2 regions of the Anoxybacillus sp. ST70 genome follow, and region 2 is predicted to be linked to the other one. Evidence: riboswitches for the same ligand, from Rfam matches in the RefSeq annotation. Region 2 holds a riboswitch; the other holds the start of a gene.
The links. A riboswitch is a leader RNA that binds a small molecule or an ion and turns the genes downstream of it on or off. The one in region 2 is predicted to bind cyclic di-GMP.
Positions count from the first base shown of each region.

Region 1 (7,457 bases), on a different contig from region 2:
ATGAGAAGAGGGGAGGAAAAAAGATGAAAGCAAATGTTGGTTCCGTCGATCGTATGATTCGCTTCATATTAGGTATTGCACTATTAGGATTATTTTTTCTTGAGGGAAATATAAAATATGTCGGCATTTTAGGAATTGTTCTTATCGCTACGGCATTTATGAGATTTTGTCCACTTTACGTTCCGTTTCGGATTAATACGACGAAGAAATAGCTCTACTCATTTTAGTTGAAATTAAATAAGAAGGCGCCTTCAGGACGCCTTCCTTAATCTACTTTTAACACAACGCGACCGTTAATTTGTCCTTTTAACATACGATCGAATACATCGTTAATGTTTTCAAGCGGTTGAACTTCGACAATTGTTTTTACTTTTCCTTCTGCCGCAAATTGAAGCGCTTCTTGCAAGTCTTTACGCGTACCAACGATTGAACCGATAATTCTTACTCCATTTAAAACGGTATCAAAAATTGGTACAGGCATTTCTTCTGGCGGTAATCCGACAAGTACGCAAGCGCCGCCGCGACGAATTGCTTTATAGGCTGATTCGAATGCTGCTTTCGAAACAGCAGTGACGACAGCTGCATGCACGCCACCAACTTTTTCTTTCATCCATTGCGCGGCGTCTTCATGTTTTGGATTGACGACAAGATCAGCTCCCAACTGTTTAGCTAACTCAAGTTTTTCATCGCCTAAATCGACAGCAACGACGTTTAGCCCCATCGCCTTTGCATATTGAACAGCGACGTGTCCGAGGCCGCCAATACCGTAAATTGCTACCCACTCACCAGGTTTTGCACCTGTTACTTTTAAAGCTTTATATGTTGTTACGCCAGCGCAAAAGATTGGAGCAGCTTCTTCAAATGATAAGTTATCAGGAATTTTCACGACATAATCAGCTGCAGCACGACAATATTCAGCGTAACCACCGTCAACCGAATATCCAGCGTTTTGTTGATGCTCACATAATGTTTCTTGTCCGCTTAAGCAATAATCACAATGGCCGCAGGCGGAATAAAGCCAAGGGATACCGACGCGATCTCCGACTTTTAAGTGCGTCACCCCTGGTCCGACTTCTTCGATGACACCAACGCCTTCATGTCCAGGAATGAGCGGTAGTTTTGGCTTTACAGGCCAGTCGCCATGTGCGGCATGCAAGTCTGTATGACATACTCCACACGCTTTAATGCGCACTAGCACCTCTCCATATGAAATTGTTGGTTTTTCTACTTCTTTAATTTTTAATGGTTCTTTAAATTGTTCCACAACTGCAGCTTTCATAATTATAATCCTCCTTCTGAGTGAAAAGGGATTTTTTGGTCTATGCATATTTAATGTAACATGTATTAAATTTGTTAAAAATATCATAAACAAACTGTTCGAAAAAATGTAAAAGTTTTTTAGATAAAAAGGTAAATTTTTATTTGTTATCTTGACGAAGTAAAATGTTACCCTTTTGATCACAAATCACTACTTCCTTTTTCCTAGTTGTTGTGTTAAGATAAAAATGTCAAAAATTGAATAATCGGCAAACTACTCGAAAGGGTAGGGCGCAAAGCTATAGGGGCTACGTCTATTGTATAGATATGCCAGCCAGTTGCCCTTCTTATAAGGAAATGATAAGAAGGTTTTACTGTCGAACGATAGCTGCCTATGTATTTGTTTTTTAGGCAGCTTTTATTTTTATTAACATAGGAGGATGAAGACAGCATGAAGGTAACAGTCAGAAAAAAATTAGTGGCGACGTTTCTTTCGGTATTATTGTTGTTTATTGTTGTAAGTATGCTTACATATAATCGGCTAGAGACAATTGATCAACAATATTCAGAAGCGATGAACAAAGGATTTGAACGAATTACGCTCGTGACAAATATGCAAAATGCGATGTTACGCGAACAAATTGCTGTGCGGGGGTATTTAATTAATGGAAAGCCGGAAAGCTTAACCGCATTTGAGCAAGCAGCGAGCGAGTTTACAGATAACCAAGAGATGATTGCATCATTACAACTAGAAAATGAGGCAAAACAAGAGGTTGATCGTCTAGTAAAAGCAGAGCAAGAGTATCGCGACATTGCGAAACAAGCGATAGAGTTTAAAAAGCAAGGTCAAATGGATGAAATTTCACGGATTATGAAAGAGCGAGGAAATGCGATTACGGTTGAAGTGACAGAGGCAGGAGAACAAGCGCGTGCGACGCAAGTGAAGCATTTGCAGCAAATGAGTGAAACGTTGTCTGAACAAGCGAAAGACATGAAGTATACGACGCTTATTACAATCGGTATCTCTTTTCTTGTTAGTATGGCCTTAGCTTTATATATGAGCGAAAAAATTTCAAGACCTGTTCAACAAATTTCTGAACATGCCGAAAAAATTGCACACGGCGATTTGTCAGTTGATGATATTCATGTAGCAAATCGTGATGAAATTGGTAAATTAGCAAAATCGTTTAACCAAATGGTTCACAATTTAAAACAGCTTATTCAACAAGTAAGCACAGCGACTGAGCATGTGTCTGCTTCCGCCCAAGAGTTGATGGCAAGTGCTGAACAGGCAAGCGCAGCGACAGAAGAGGTGACGACAGCGATTCAAGAAGTAGCCCAAGGAGCAGAAATGCAAGGAAAACATGCGGAGGAGAGTTCGCAAGCGATCGGTGAAATGGCGGCAGGAATTGAGCGAATGGCTCAAACAGCAACCGTCGTGGCGAACTCCGCAACAGAAACGACAAAACAAGCTACTGTTGGCCAGCAATATTTACAACAAGTTGTGACGCAAATGAATACGATTAACGAATCAACAAACGAAACAAATGTAGTTATTAAAGAGTTAGATGAGAAGTCGGCCCAAATTGGAAAAATTGTTGACGTCATCGTCGGCATTGCTGAACAAACGAATTTATTAGCACTTAACGCAGCGATTGAAGCGGCACGTGCCGGAGAACACGGAAAAGGATTTGCGGTTGTGGCGGATGAAGTGCGTAAACTCGCAGAGCAATCTCGCGAATCGGCAAATCAAATTGCGCAATTAATTGAGATGATTCAACAAAACACCGGTTATGTTGTGCAAATTGTCGGCAAAGGAACGGAAGAAGTGAAACAAGGAACAAAATTAGTGGAGCAGACAGGAACGTTCTTTGGGCAAATTTTGCGTTCCATTGAACAAGTGAATGCACAAATCCAAGAACTATCAGCGATTTCAGAGCAAATGTCAGCAGGCGTTCATCAAGTGCATGCTTCAATGGATGAAGTATCGTCTATTGCGAAACGGTTTGTTGAACGGACGGCCGAAATTTCTGCTTCTTCTGAAGAGCAGCTTGCTTCAAGTGAAGAAGTGACATCTGCCGCTACATCTTTAGCTGAAATGGCGGAGCAATTACGCAATGCTGTCGCAACGTTTAAAGTATAAAGAAGTCTCTTGATTATAAGGGGAAGCGAGAGTATGTTATCGGTGACGATCTTTATATGTGGAGCGATATAGTTCCTCTTTGCTTTTTAATGAATACCATTGTCCAACGGAAAGCGACAAAATCATGAAAATTGCACCGATTGCAAAACCTATACGGTAATAACCGAGAAAAAATAGTAAGAAAGACATCACTAACGTTGTAATAAGTACGATAAGCAAAATGTTTTTTCCTTTTTCTTTTCCCATATCGTTTCTCCCTCTCTGTTTGTATTATAACAAGAATATGTCACTATTAAAATGCACATGTGGATCAACAAAGGTGTCCCGTCATGATGTTGGGACACCTTTCCTTTTACCGATGATTTTTTTCTTTTTGGCTTTGGCGAATGTTAGCTGCTTCAGCGCGTGCTTGTGCTTCTAAATCCTCATGATCGGCAAGTTCTGCAGAAAACTTGACATCATGTCCGTCTGGTTTGATCGGTTTTGGCACTTCCATCCCTCCTTATTGCTCATCTCACTAGTAGCATGTGATGAACAATGGAAAAAATGAATGGCGAATGTTGTTAATGACGAGCATGTTTGTCGGTAAATCCACCGGCTTGGTCTGCGCGTTTAAAATCGCGGGCGTATGTCACTTCTTGTGCGCTAGAGAGCGTACTTTTTGTTTTCTCACGTTTCTTTTTGTCAGACATATGTATCCCTCACTTTTATAAAAATGTCACGTTAACATTATGAACAGAAAAATAAAAAATTATCCAAATAAAAAAACCTGTTCGTGCAGAACAGGTTACGCTTCTTTTCTTTGTTGTTCATCGTCAAGTCTTTGTTGGCGCATCGCATACAACGTATAGTTGTCCTTTGAAATTTCATATAAGTTATATATATCTTCGCCTTGGTTTATTGCTTCCCATAATTGCTTTCTCGTTTCATTAGCAAGGGTGACATAAGGAAGTTTTTCAGCGGCTTTTGTGGAGCGGACGTTGACTTTGCGAATGCGCATGAAGATCGTGTTGATGGAACGTTCGTAAAACAGTTCATTAAAGAAGGCGTCTTTAGCTATTTGATTGTACCCTTTTCCATGATACGGCTTGCCAAGCCATGTGCCTAAAAAACCAGCGCCATCTTCAATGTCAAATAAGTTAATCGTTCCAATCGGATTGCCCCACTCATCTAAAATGGTGCGCGAAATGAGTTCACCGCGTTCTTCGGCTTCAATCGTTTGCTTCGTTATAAACAAAAACTCCTCGTATGAATATGCTTTATGGCGCACGAAAGGGAAGACGTCTGGGTGCACCATAAGCTCGTATAACGCTTGACAATCTTGTAGTTCGCGTTTTTTTAACATCGAATCTCCCTCCATTCACGAGGGCAGTCGACCATAGGGAACGAGCCACCCTCGAAATTTTTTAATTTATGCAAATCAAAAAATTTCGGGGTGGGAATCGAACCCACTAGAACCAGCGCATGGCTGGTGGCGCACCATTTGCCTTCCCTTACTGTCGCATCGATATATAGTTTTGAACGTATATTTCGCATATAACCTTTTATATCATACTTGAAACGGTGTAAAAAATAAATAGTTTTTTTATTAATTTTTTTTGTATATTATTTCCCCATTAATCATTGTAAATATAGGGGTTGCAATATAATGAAACGGATGATAATTCCAAACGACAATATCGGCATCTTTTCCAACCTCTAAACTGCCGACACGGTCGTCTACTCCTAAATTACGTGCTGGTAAAATTGTAATTCCTTCGAGCGCTTTTTGTTCATCAAGTCCTTCACGAACAGCAATTGCAGCACAAATGTGTAAATATTGAATTGGCGTGTACGGGTGGTCTGTAGTAATAGAGACGTGAACACCTGCATCACATAAAATTTTGTACGTTTTCCAACTTTTATTTTTAAGTTCTACTTTGGATCGGCGTGTCAATGTTGGTCCGACGGAAACTTGCAAGTTTCGTCCTTGTAGCTCCTCAGCGATTAAATGTCCTTCTGTACAATGTTCGATCCGTAAATCAAGCCCAAACTCATCCGCTAGGCGAATAGCGGACAAAATATCATCGGCGCGATGGGCGTGAACACGAATCGGAATTTCACGATTTAATGCTTGAATGATCGGGATTGTGCGAAAATCGTGCGGCCAATCGCTATATTTTGCGTTGTAAAACGTTTCGCGAAGCATTCCCATAATGCCCATGCGCGTGAGCGACTCTTTATTCCCTTGACTATGCATTCGTTTCGGATTTTCACCGAGTGCGATTTTTAACCCAGCTGGCTGTTTAATAATCATGTTTTCGACGTTTTTCCCATACGTCTTAATGACTGCCGTCGTTCCCCCGATGACATTCGCGCTTCCAGGCATAATATGAACCGTCGTAATGCCGTGTTCGATCGCATCTCGAAAGCCGGGATCGAGCGGATATACGCTATCAATGGCACGCACATGAGGAGTCATCGTTTCAATTGTTTCATTTGCATCGTTACCTGCCCATCCAGTTCCTTCATCATACAAACCGAGATGTGTATGCACATCAATGAAACCAGGGAAAACATATTTTCCTGATACATCGATCACTTCTGTTCCGTCATGAACAGGAAGGTCATAACCAATATCTGTGATTTTTCCATTCTCAATACGTACATCTGCTCCCTTCATTGGAGGGGAGGTGATTGGATATACGATCCCATATTTAAGCAATATGCTTTTCATGCCAAGAAGCTCCTTTATTTCTTTTTCGTATAGTGTATTCGTCACGATTTTAGTATGTTCGCTAGCGCTTGATCAATAGTGGGAAATGAAAAATGATATCCTGCTTGAAGAAGTTTTTCTGGGATTACGCGCTGTCCTTCTAGCAGAAGTATGCTCATTTCCCCTAACAACACTTTTAGAACGAAGGATGGAACTGGGAGCCAATGTGGACGTTGTAATACGTTTGCGACTGCTTTCCCGAACTTTTCCATCGTTACAGGATGTGGAGCAGTGACGTTAATCGGACCCGATATGTTTTTATGTCGAATCGAAAAATCAATTGCGCCAATGACATCGTCCATATGAACCCATGACATCCACTGATTACCTTGTCCAATCGTTCCTCCAATGAACCATTTGTAAGGAAGAACGATGCGAGGAAGGGCCCCACCGTCTCCTCCTAAAATAATGCCAAAACGCATAAACACGGTTCGTACGCCGAGCGCTTCCATGCGCCGTCCAGCTTCTTCCCATCGTTTGACGGTTTGAGCTAAAAAGTCTGTTCCTGTCGTTTCATTTCGCTCTGTAAACGTCTGATCAAGCGACGTGCCATAAATGCCAATAGCGCTCGCTTGAATGACAACGCTCGGCTTTTGTTTCATATTGGTGATAAGGTCATATATCGCGTTTGTTGCTTGTAATCGACTTTCTACAATGGCTCGCTTTCTCGCTTCGTTCCATCGTCCGCTATTAATCGATTCACCAGCTAAATTAATGACAATATCGATCGAAGGTAATTGCTCGATAGGATTTACCGTTAGCCATTGTATATAATGAACATACGGATCGCTCTCCCGCTTTTGAGCGTTTCGCGTTAATATATACATATGATGGCCATTTTGTGTAAAATATGTCGTCAATGCTTTACCGACAAATCCGGTTCCTCCAGCAATTAAAATATTCATTATTTTCCCTCCTTTCCTTATATTATGCGTTTTTTAAAAAGAAAAAGAAAGAAAAGGTGTGTTTAACGATGCGAATTGAAAAAATTGAGGTGGATAAGAAAAATGCTGAACGTTTTTACGTTCATCTTGTCAAAGAAGATGGAGAGAAACAACTCGTTTCTGTGGATCAAGACGTATTGATTGAGTATCGGCTGAAAAAAGGAATGACAGTAACAGAAAAGCAATGGATGGAAATGATAAAAAAAGATGACGAAACACAAGCATATAAGATGGCGCTTCGTTTTTTAGCTTACCGTATGCGTTCGAAACAAGAAGTTACGGATTATTTAGAAAAAAAAGGGGTAGATCGTGGGGCGATTGAACGAGTAATGGGGAAGCTACAAAATGAGCGATATAT
Region 1 covers NZ_JAHZOF010000008.1:25,991-33,447, reverse strand. Annotated here, with positions in the region: gene K1I43_RS11200 (YgaP family membrane protein) at 24-212, shown strand; gene adhP (alcohol dehydrogenase AdhP) at 266-1,279, opposite strand; cyclic di-GMP riboswitch class I at 1,516-1,603, shown strand; gene K1I43_RS11190 (methyl-accepting chemotaxis protein) at 1,709-3,400, shown strand; gene K1I43_RS11185 (hypothetical protein) at 3,437-3,646, opposite strand; partial or broken gene K1I43_RS11180 (YfhD family protein) at 3,753-3,893, opposite strand; gene K1I43_RS11175 (YfhE family protein) at 3,964-4,092, opposite strand; gene K1I43_RS11170 (GNAT family N-acetyltransferase) at 4,188-4,745, opposite strand; gene K1I43_RS11165 (amidohydrolase) at 4,989-6,116, opposite strand; gene K1I43_RS11160 (TIGR01777 family oxidoreductase) at 6,158-7,060, opposite strand; gene recX (recombination regulator RecX) at 7,129-7,457, shown strand, end outside.
Region 1: linked by a shared signal. The riboswitch ahead of K1I43_RS11190 (methyl-accepting chemotaxis protein) and the one ahead of K1I43_RS08065 (GumC domain-containing protein) in region 2 are both predicted to bind cyclic di-GMP.

Region 2 (7,457 bases):
GACGACTCACACGGTTACCGTTCCAAAAGGGGAGATGTATACACCGCCAGAACGGACGGTCGAGCAAGTACTTACAGAGATGGCCGAAATACAGAAAGATGTGCTTGTACTACAAGAACTGATCAACGAAACGAATATGCAACAGACTGTCGAATGGAAAGGGGAACGTATTTCTCTTATTCGCGCGATTGAAACAGCGAAAATGTTGCGGAGTCGAGTTCATTTGTATAAGCGACTAGGAGACACAAAACCACGCGAGTATTATGGTGGAAATGTGGTGATGGAAACTATTGCATTATTTAATCCGAGCGAATATAAACAAGCCGCAGAAATGTTGGCACGCCAAGTCGAAGTGCTGTCTAGTCGCATTGATAAAGTCAACTATACTGTGGAAATAGACGTTTCGCTTGCGAGCAAATATTTAGAGGCATAAGCAGCTTTAAGGGCATTTTGCAAAGTGCCCTTATGGGTGCTTAGGCACCAACGAGAGAGATGAGGAAATGATCACCATTCTTCAAAGTCCTTTTTAGTCTAAGAGCGGGATGCGAACGGAGAACGGAGAACGAGTAACGATGTAACGTTTTACGAGTAACGAACGGGTAAATAGATTTTGGTTTTCTGTTTTCTTTCGATCATTCTTCTCTCTCTCTCTCGTCATTGTATATATGCATTCGATCATTAGGAAAAAACGGCATACAATGAGTTATTTTGGTTTTCCTATAACTTCTCCGTTATTTCCTGCAACACTTCTCCAATTTTGCGACCATGTATAAGCAAATCCGCCCAATCATCTAACGGTGTCGGTTCCATGTTCACAATCACTAATTTGGCCCCGCTTCGTTTTGCGATGACAGGAAGTTCGTTAGCTGGTGACACTTGTAAAGAAGAGCCGAGCACAATCCATAAGTCTGCTCGTTCGGCTGCTGTCCATGCTTGTTCAAACGCATCATACGGTAACGATTCCCCGAATAAAACAACGGAAGGGCGCAAAAAGCCGCCGCATGTGCACGTAAACTGTTCCTCTACATACTGTTTTGCGTCGTATGTTTGCCTGCAACGCGAGCAATGCACCGTTTGCAACGTTCCGTGTAATTCAATGACATTTGTACTGCCTGCTTGTTGGTGAAAGCCGTCGACATTTTGCGTGATGATTTGATGAAGAAGCCCCCGCTTTTGCCAATCGGCCAAAATCATATGCCCGACATGTGGCTTACATTTAAGCAACGTACGAATACGATATTGATAAAATGCAATAAACTCGTCTCGGTTATGTTGCATCGCATACGTACTTGCTAATTGTTGTGGATTTTTCGTGCGCCAAAGCCCTGATTTTGCCGAACGAAAATCGGGAAGCCCGCTTTCTGTAGACATTCCTGCTCCAGTAAATACGACGGTATACGAAGACTCTTTCAACCATTTTTCTAACATCTCGCATCCCTCCTTTTTATCTACCATAACTACTTCTTTATTCGCCCTTTTCTTCCTTTATTTTCACATATGTTTATAAGAAAAATAAGAACTTTTGATTCATGCCTATGAAAATGAGCGAAGTATAATAAGAAGTAAAGGCACAGCTAAGGAAACTTAGCGTCGCAAAGCTATAGGGGCTAACGGGATACCTATGCCAGCCAGCTGCCATTACCAAAAAAATATACATATGAATATGGAGGAAATGGTAATGTTTAAAAAAGGATTACCAATTTTACTAGCATCGATGCTCGTTGCTTCTCCAACTTTTGCAGCGAAGCATGATGGAGCAAAACATGTACAGAAAAGTCAGCTTGTCGTGAAAAAGGAAGAAGCGAAGAAAAAACAAGAGTTAGCTAAACAGAAAAAAGAAGAGGCGAAGAAAAAACAAGAATTAGCGAAAAAGAAAAAAGAACAACAAATGTTAAAAAACAAATTGGCAGAGCTAAATAAAAAGTTAAGCAAGATTGAAGAGCGTGTAAACGAGGTGACAATAGCACTTGAAACGTTTAGCACGCCGAAAGAACAACCAACTGAACAACTAGCTGAACAACCAGCACAACCACAAAGTGAACAAACAACAGAGGAAATGACACAAGTAGTCAATGAACAAGATAGCGCTACTGTGACTACGACTGAACAATCACCTGTCGTGCAATCGGATAAAGACGACGAAGCGGAAAAACAAGAAGAGTTAGATCAATGGTTTGGGAAGCTTATTGCTGCTTCTAATCAATTAAAAGCAGTAAAAAATGAAATTCGTGCGTTAGAAAAGAAAGTATCTAAGAATGATGTCAACGTACAAGCGTTGAAAGAAAAAGTAAAGGCGTTAGAAGAAAACGTACAACAAAATAAAAAGAAGTTGCTTGAACTGTTATAAGGGTGCCTGTTGGCGCTCTTTTTTTGCATATTTTCGCGTGAAACACAAATGATAATAATCGTTCGAAAGGAGGGAAGCGAATGAACATCACACGTGCGCAACAAATTGCTCAGTCACCCGATATGAAAAATGTAACGTATAACGGAAAAGCCGTGTATATTGAACATGTCGATGTACAAACGGAAATGGCAACGATTCATTTTTTAAACAACCCAGAAAAACAACAGCGCGTTCCGATTTCACAGCTAGAGGAGCATTAAGTGATGGGGATGTGACAAAGCAACTTGTTTGTCACATCCTTTTTTGTTGGAGTAAATCAATCAGTAAGTGTACAAGTTTGTTGTTTTTCATTGTCGGCGAATAAAGATAAGAAAATGTTCGATAAAAAGGAGAATGTTTAACGTAAACAATCGATAAGTTTTTATGATTCAACTCCTGTTCAATGACATGACGTGAAAGGAGGGCTAAACCGTTTCCGTGCATTAACGTTTCTTTTATTCCTTGATTGCTGCTAATAATTATCAGTGATTTTACTTTTAGCCCATTTGAACGAATAAAATGGTTAAAATATTCACGTGTGCCAGACCCTAATTCGCGTGTAATCCATAGTTGGTTTTGTAAATCGTTTATCGATACTTCCTGTTTGTGAGCGAGAGGATGATCGTTAGACGCAACGATGACTAGCTCATCTTGCATAAATGGGTACACCACAAGCTCTTTTTCATTTGTTTGACCTTCAATTAAACCGATATGTGTTTGATACGTACGAACGAGCTCTACAATTTCTTTTGTATTGCCGATGATCACTTCCAATTGTAATTCTGGATAATCGTTTTGTAAGGCGCATAAAAAAGTAGGTAGCACGTATTCTCCGATCGTAAAACTAGCCCCAATTTTTAATGTTCCTTTCACACAGTCGTGATGTTCCAAAATATCTTGTTTCGTTTGTTCGTATAACGTGATCATTTTTTTTGCTCGATCATAAAGCAATTCTCCCGTTGGCGTCATTTGTAGCTCTTTTGGTGAACGAATAAATAGTTTTGTTTGAAACTCTTTTTCTAAATTTTTAATGTGCAAACTTACACTTGGTTGAGATAAATGAAGAATTTCTGCTGTTTTTGTGAAATTTTTCACTTCAGCTAATGTAATAAATGTTTTTAATTGTTCGTACATATCGTTCGCTCCTTAGTTATTAAAAAAATAAATAGTTCTGATAATTTATATTTATTTTACTAATTTTATTTTTTAAGGTAAAGTCAAATAAAACATACTTGATTTATAGGAATAGTAGAAAAATGAGAGGTGAAACATGTTGCCATTTCAAGTGACAAATAGTCCATTTAATGAAGAACAAGTCGAGCTCCTCAATCGGCTTTGGCCAACGTTAAATTCCGCACAAAAACTTTGGCTAAGTGGGTATTTAGCTGCAACCGAGTCGGTCGGAGCGCTTCAACAAGAAGCATCTGCAACGAAGGAAGTGACCGTTCTTTACGGGTCGCAAACAGGAAACGCGCAAAAACTAGCGGAAAAAGTAGGAGAAACGCTCAAACATCGCGGGTTTCATGTCACCGTTTCCTCGATGCTTGATTTTAAGCCAAACGAGTTGAAAAAAATAAATACGTTGCTCCTTGTTGTTAGCACATACGGAGAAGGGGAACCACCAGATAACGCCTTGTCATTTTACGAATTTCTTCATAGCAAGCGCGCGCCAAAACTCGATCATCTTCGTTTCTCTGTATTGGCGCTTGGCGATACGTCGTATGAACATTTTTGTAAAACGGGAAAAGATTTTGATAAACGGCTAGAAGAGCTAGGCGGAAAGCGGTTATACGAACGCGTCGATTGTGACGTCGATTATGAAGAAAAAGCAGCGAAATGGCTAGAGGGAGTGCTTGGTGAGTTAGATAAGCAAGGAGCCATTTCCGTAGCAACAACTTCATCTGCACAAGCGAAGCCAACGACTATTTATTCACGAAAACATCCGTTTCAAGCGGAAGTATTAGAAAATATCAATTTAAATGGACGCGGCTCAAACAAAGAAACACGCCATATCGAATTATCGCTAGAAGGTTCTGGGCTTGTGTTTGAACCAGGCGATGCGCTCGGCGTTTTTCCAAAAAACGATCCAGAGTTAGTTGATTGGATGATAGCAGAAATGAAATGGAGTTCAGAAACATTAGTTTCTGTAGAAGAAAATGACGAACCATTACGAGAAGCGTTGCTATCCCGTTTAGAAATTACCGTACTGACAGAGCCGTTGTTACAAAAATTAGCTGAATTTTCGAAAAATCGCGAGTTTCATGCGCTTCTTTCTGAGGAACAAGAAGCGAAGCGAAAAGACTATATGAAAGGGCGCGATGTATTGGATGTCCTTCGCGATTTCGGCCCGTGGGAGATGACACCACAGCAATTTGTCTCTTCATTACGAAAGTTGCAACCGCGCTTTTATTCAATTGCAAGTAGCTTACTAGCTTATCCGGATGAAGTGCATATGACTGTTGGAGCGGTTCGTTACGAAGCACATGGGCGTTTGCGAAAAGGAGTTTGTTCAACGTTTTGTGCTGAACGTCTACACATTGGCGATAAACTTCCTGTGTTCGTTCATCAAAATCCGAATTTTAAACTCCCGAAAGATACACATACGCCAATTATTATGATTGGACCAGGTACGGGAGTGGCGCCGTTCCGCGCTTTTATGCAAGAGCGTGAGGCGATTGGCGCGAAAGGGAAATCATGGTTGTTTTTTGGTGACCAACATTTCGTGACCGATTTTCTTTATCAAAAGGAATGGCAAACGTGGCTAAAAAACGGTGTGTTGACGAAGATGGATGTTGCCTTTTCACGCGATACGAAAGAAAAAGTATACGTGCAACACCGAATGATGGAACAAAGCAAAGAACTGTTCCGATGGTTAGAAGAAGGAGCAGCCGTTTATGTTTGTGGCGACAAACAACGCATGGCACGAGACGTTCATGAGACGCTTATCCAGATTATTGCGAAAGAAGGAAAGATGACGAGTGAACGAGCGGAAGCGTATGTGGCGGACATGCAAAAACAAAAACGTTACCAACGTGACGTATATTAGGGGGGATGATTGTGGAAAAGTTTGTATTAACACCGCCGGATGGACCACCAAGCGACGTTGAGCGCATTAAACGAGAAAGCAACTATTTGCGCGGAACGTTGAAAGAAACGATGGAAGATCGCATCACTGCCGGCATTCCAGAAGATGATAACCGATTGATGAAATTTCATGGTAGCTATTTGCAAGATGATCGTGATTTGCGAGCCGAGCGGCAAAAACAAAAATTAGAGCCAGCGTATCAATTTATGATTCGTGTTCGTACCCCAGGTGGCGTAGCAACACCAGAGCAGTGGCTTGCGATGGACGAATTGGCGAGGACGTATGCGAACGGGACGTTGAAACTTACGACACGACAAGCATTTCAGTTTCACGGCGTATTGAAATGGAATATGAAAAAAACGCTCCAAGCCATTAACGAGGCACTGCTTACGACGTTAGCGGCATGCGGTGACGTCAACCGAAACGTCATGTGCAATCCGAATCCTTACCAATCGGAAGTGCATGCAGAAGTGTATGAATGGGCGAAAAGATTAAGCGATTATTTATTACCACAAACAAGGGCGTATTACGAAATTTGGTTAGATGAAGAAAAAGTAGCTGGAACACCGGAGGTAGAACAAGAACCAATTTATGGGCCGCTTTACTTGCCACGAAAATTTAAAATTGGTATCGCTGTTCCACCGTCAAACGATGTCGACGTGTTTTCACAAGACCTTGGATTTATTGCGATTGTTGAACACGGAAAGCTGACGGGATTTAATGTAGCGATCGGTGGCGGCATGGGAATGACGCACGGTGATCGCACGACATATCCGCAGCTCGCAAAAGTGATCGGTTTTTGTAAACCAGAACAAGTGATTGATGTGGCAGAAAAAGTCGTTACCATTCAGCGTGATTACGGCAATCGCTCCGTACGTAAACATGCTCGTTTTAAATATACGATTGATCGGCTTGGTTTGGATGCAGTAAAAGCAGAACTAGAACGTCGGCTTGGATGGAATTTAGAAGAAGCGCGCCCTTACTATTTCGAGCATAATGGCGACCGCTACGGTTGGGTTGAAGGTGTGAACGGAACGTGGCATTTTACGTTATTTGTCGAGGGCGGACGGGTGAAAGATACAGATGATTATCCACTGATGACAGGCTTGCGGGAAATTGCAAAAGTGCATACAGGTGATTTCCGTCTTACCGCTAACCAAAACTTAGTCATCGCCAATGTGCCAAGTGAGAAAAAAGAAGAAATTGATGCGCTTATTAAGCAATATAAATTAACAGATGGGAAACATTATAGTGCCCTTCGTCGTAACTCGCTAGCCTGTGTGGCTTTGCCAACGTGTGGATTAGCGATGGCAGAAGCAGAGAGATATTTGCCGACACTCATTGATAAAATTGAGGAAATTGTTGAGGAAAACGGGCTTCGTGACGAGGAAATAACGATTCGCATGACCGGCTGTCCGAATGGCTGTGCCCGTCATGTCCTTGGGGAAATTGCATTTATCGGTAAATCTGTCGGCAAATATAATATGTATCTTGGGGCTGCATTTGACGGTAGCCGTCTCGGTAAATTGTATCGGGAAAATATCGGAGAAAAAGAAATTTTATCTGAACTTCGTACGCTCCTTTCTCGGTACGCGAAAGAGCGATTTGATGGTGAACACTTTGGTGATTTTGTTATTCGCGCAGGTATTGTAAAAGAAGTGACAGATGGAACAAACTTTCATGACTAAACAAATCGTCTTCCCGTTTGGGAGCCGATTTGTTTTTATAATTTACAAAATATTTACACAGAAATGACAATCAATTAAAAAAAAGAGATTAGAATAAAAATTAGAAAAATGAATAAAAGAGGTGGAGAAAAGGAGAAACCGTAACAACATTGTAGATGTACAGTTATTCTACGTTGTTTTCGGTTTCTTTTTGTTTGGAGGGAGAGAATGTTTTTACAAGAAAAGTTTATTGCGACAATTAAACATCCGAAACATATCGAACTATTTTTAAAAACGAACTGGAAAACAGCACTGTTAC
Region 2 covers NZ_JAHZOF010000004.1:197,354-204,810, reverse strand. Annotated here, with positions in the region: gene K1I43_RS08075 (DIP1984 family protein) at 1-433, shown strand, start outside; gene K1I43_RS08070 (NAD-dependent deacylase) at 718-1,428, opposite strand; cyclic di-GMP riboswitch class I at 1,558-1,640, shown strand; gene K1I43_RS08065 (GumC domain-containing protein) at 1,679-2,347, shown strand; gene K1I43_RS08060 (small acid-soluble spore protein H) at 2,428-2,607, shown strand; gene K1I43_RS08055 (LysR family transcriptional regulator) at 2,639-3,520, opposite strand; gene K1I43_RS08050 (assimilatory sulfite reductase (NADPH) flavoprotein subunit) at 3,657-5,432, shown strand; gene cysI (assimilatory sulfite reductase (NADPH) hemoprotein subunit) at 5,438-7,159, shown strand; gene K1I43_RS08040 (glycerol-3-phosphate responsive antiterminator) at 7,367-7,457, shown strand, end outside.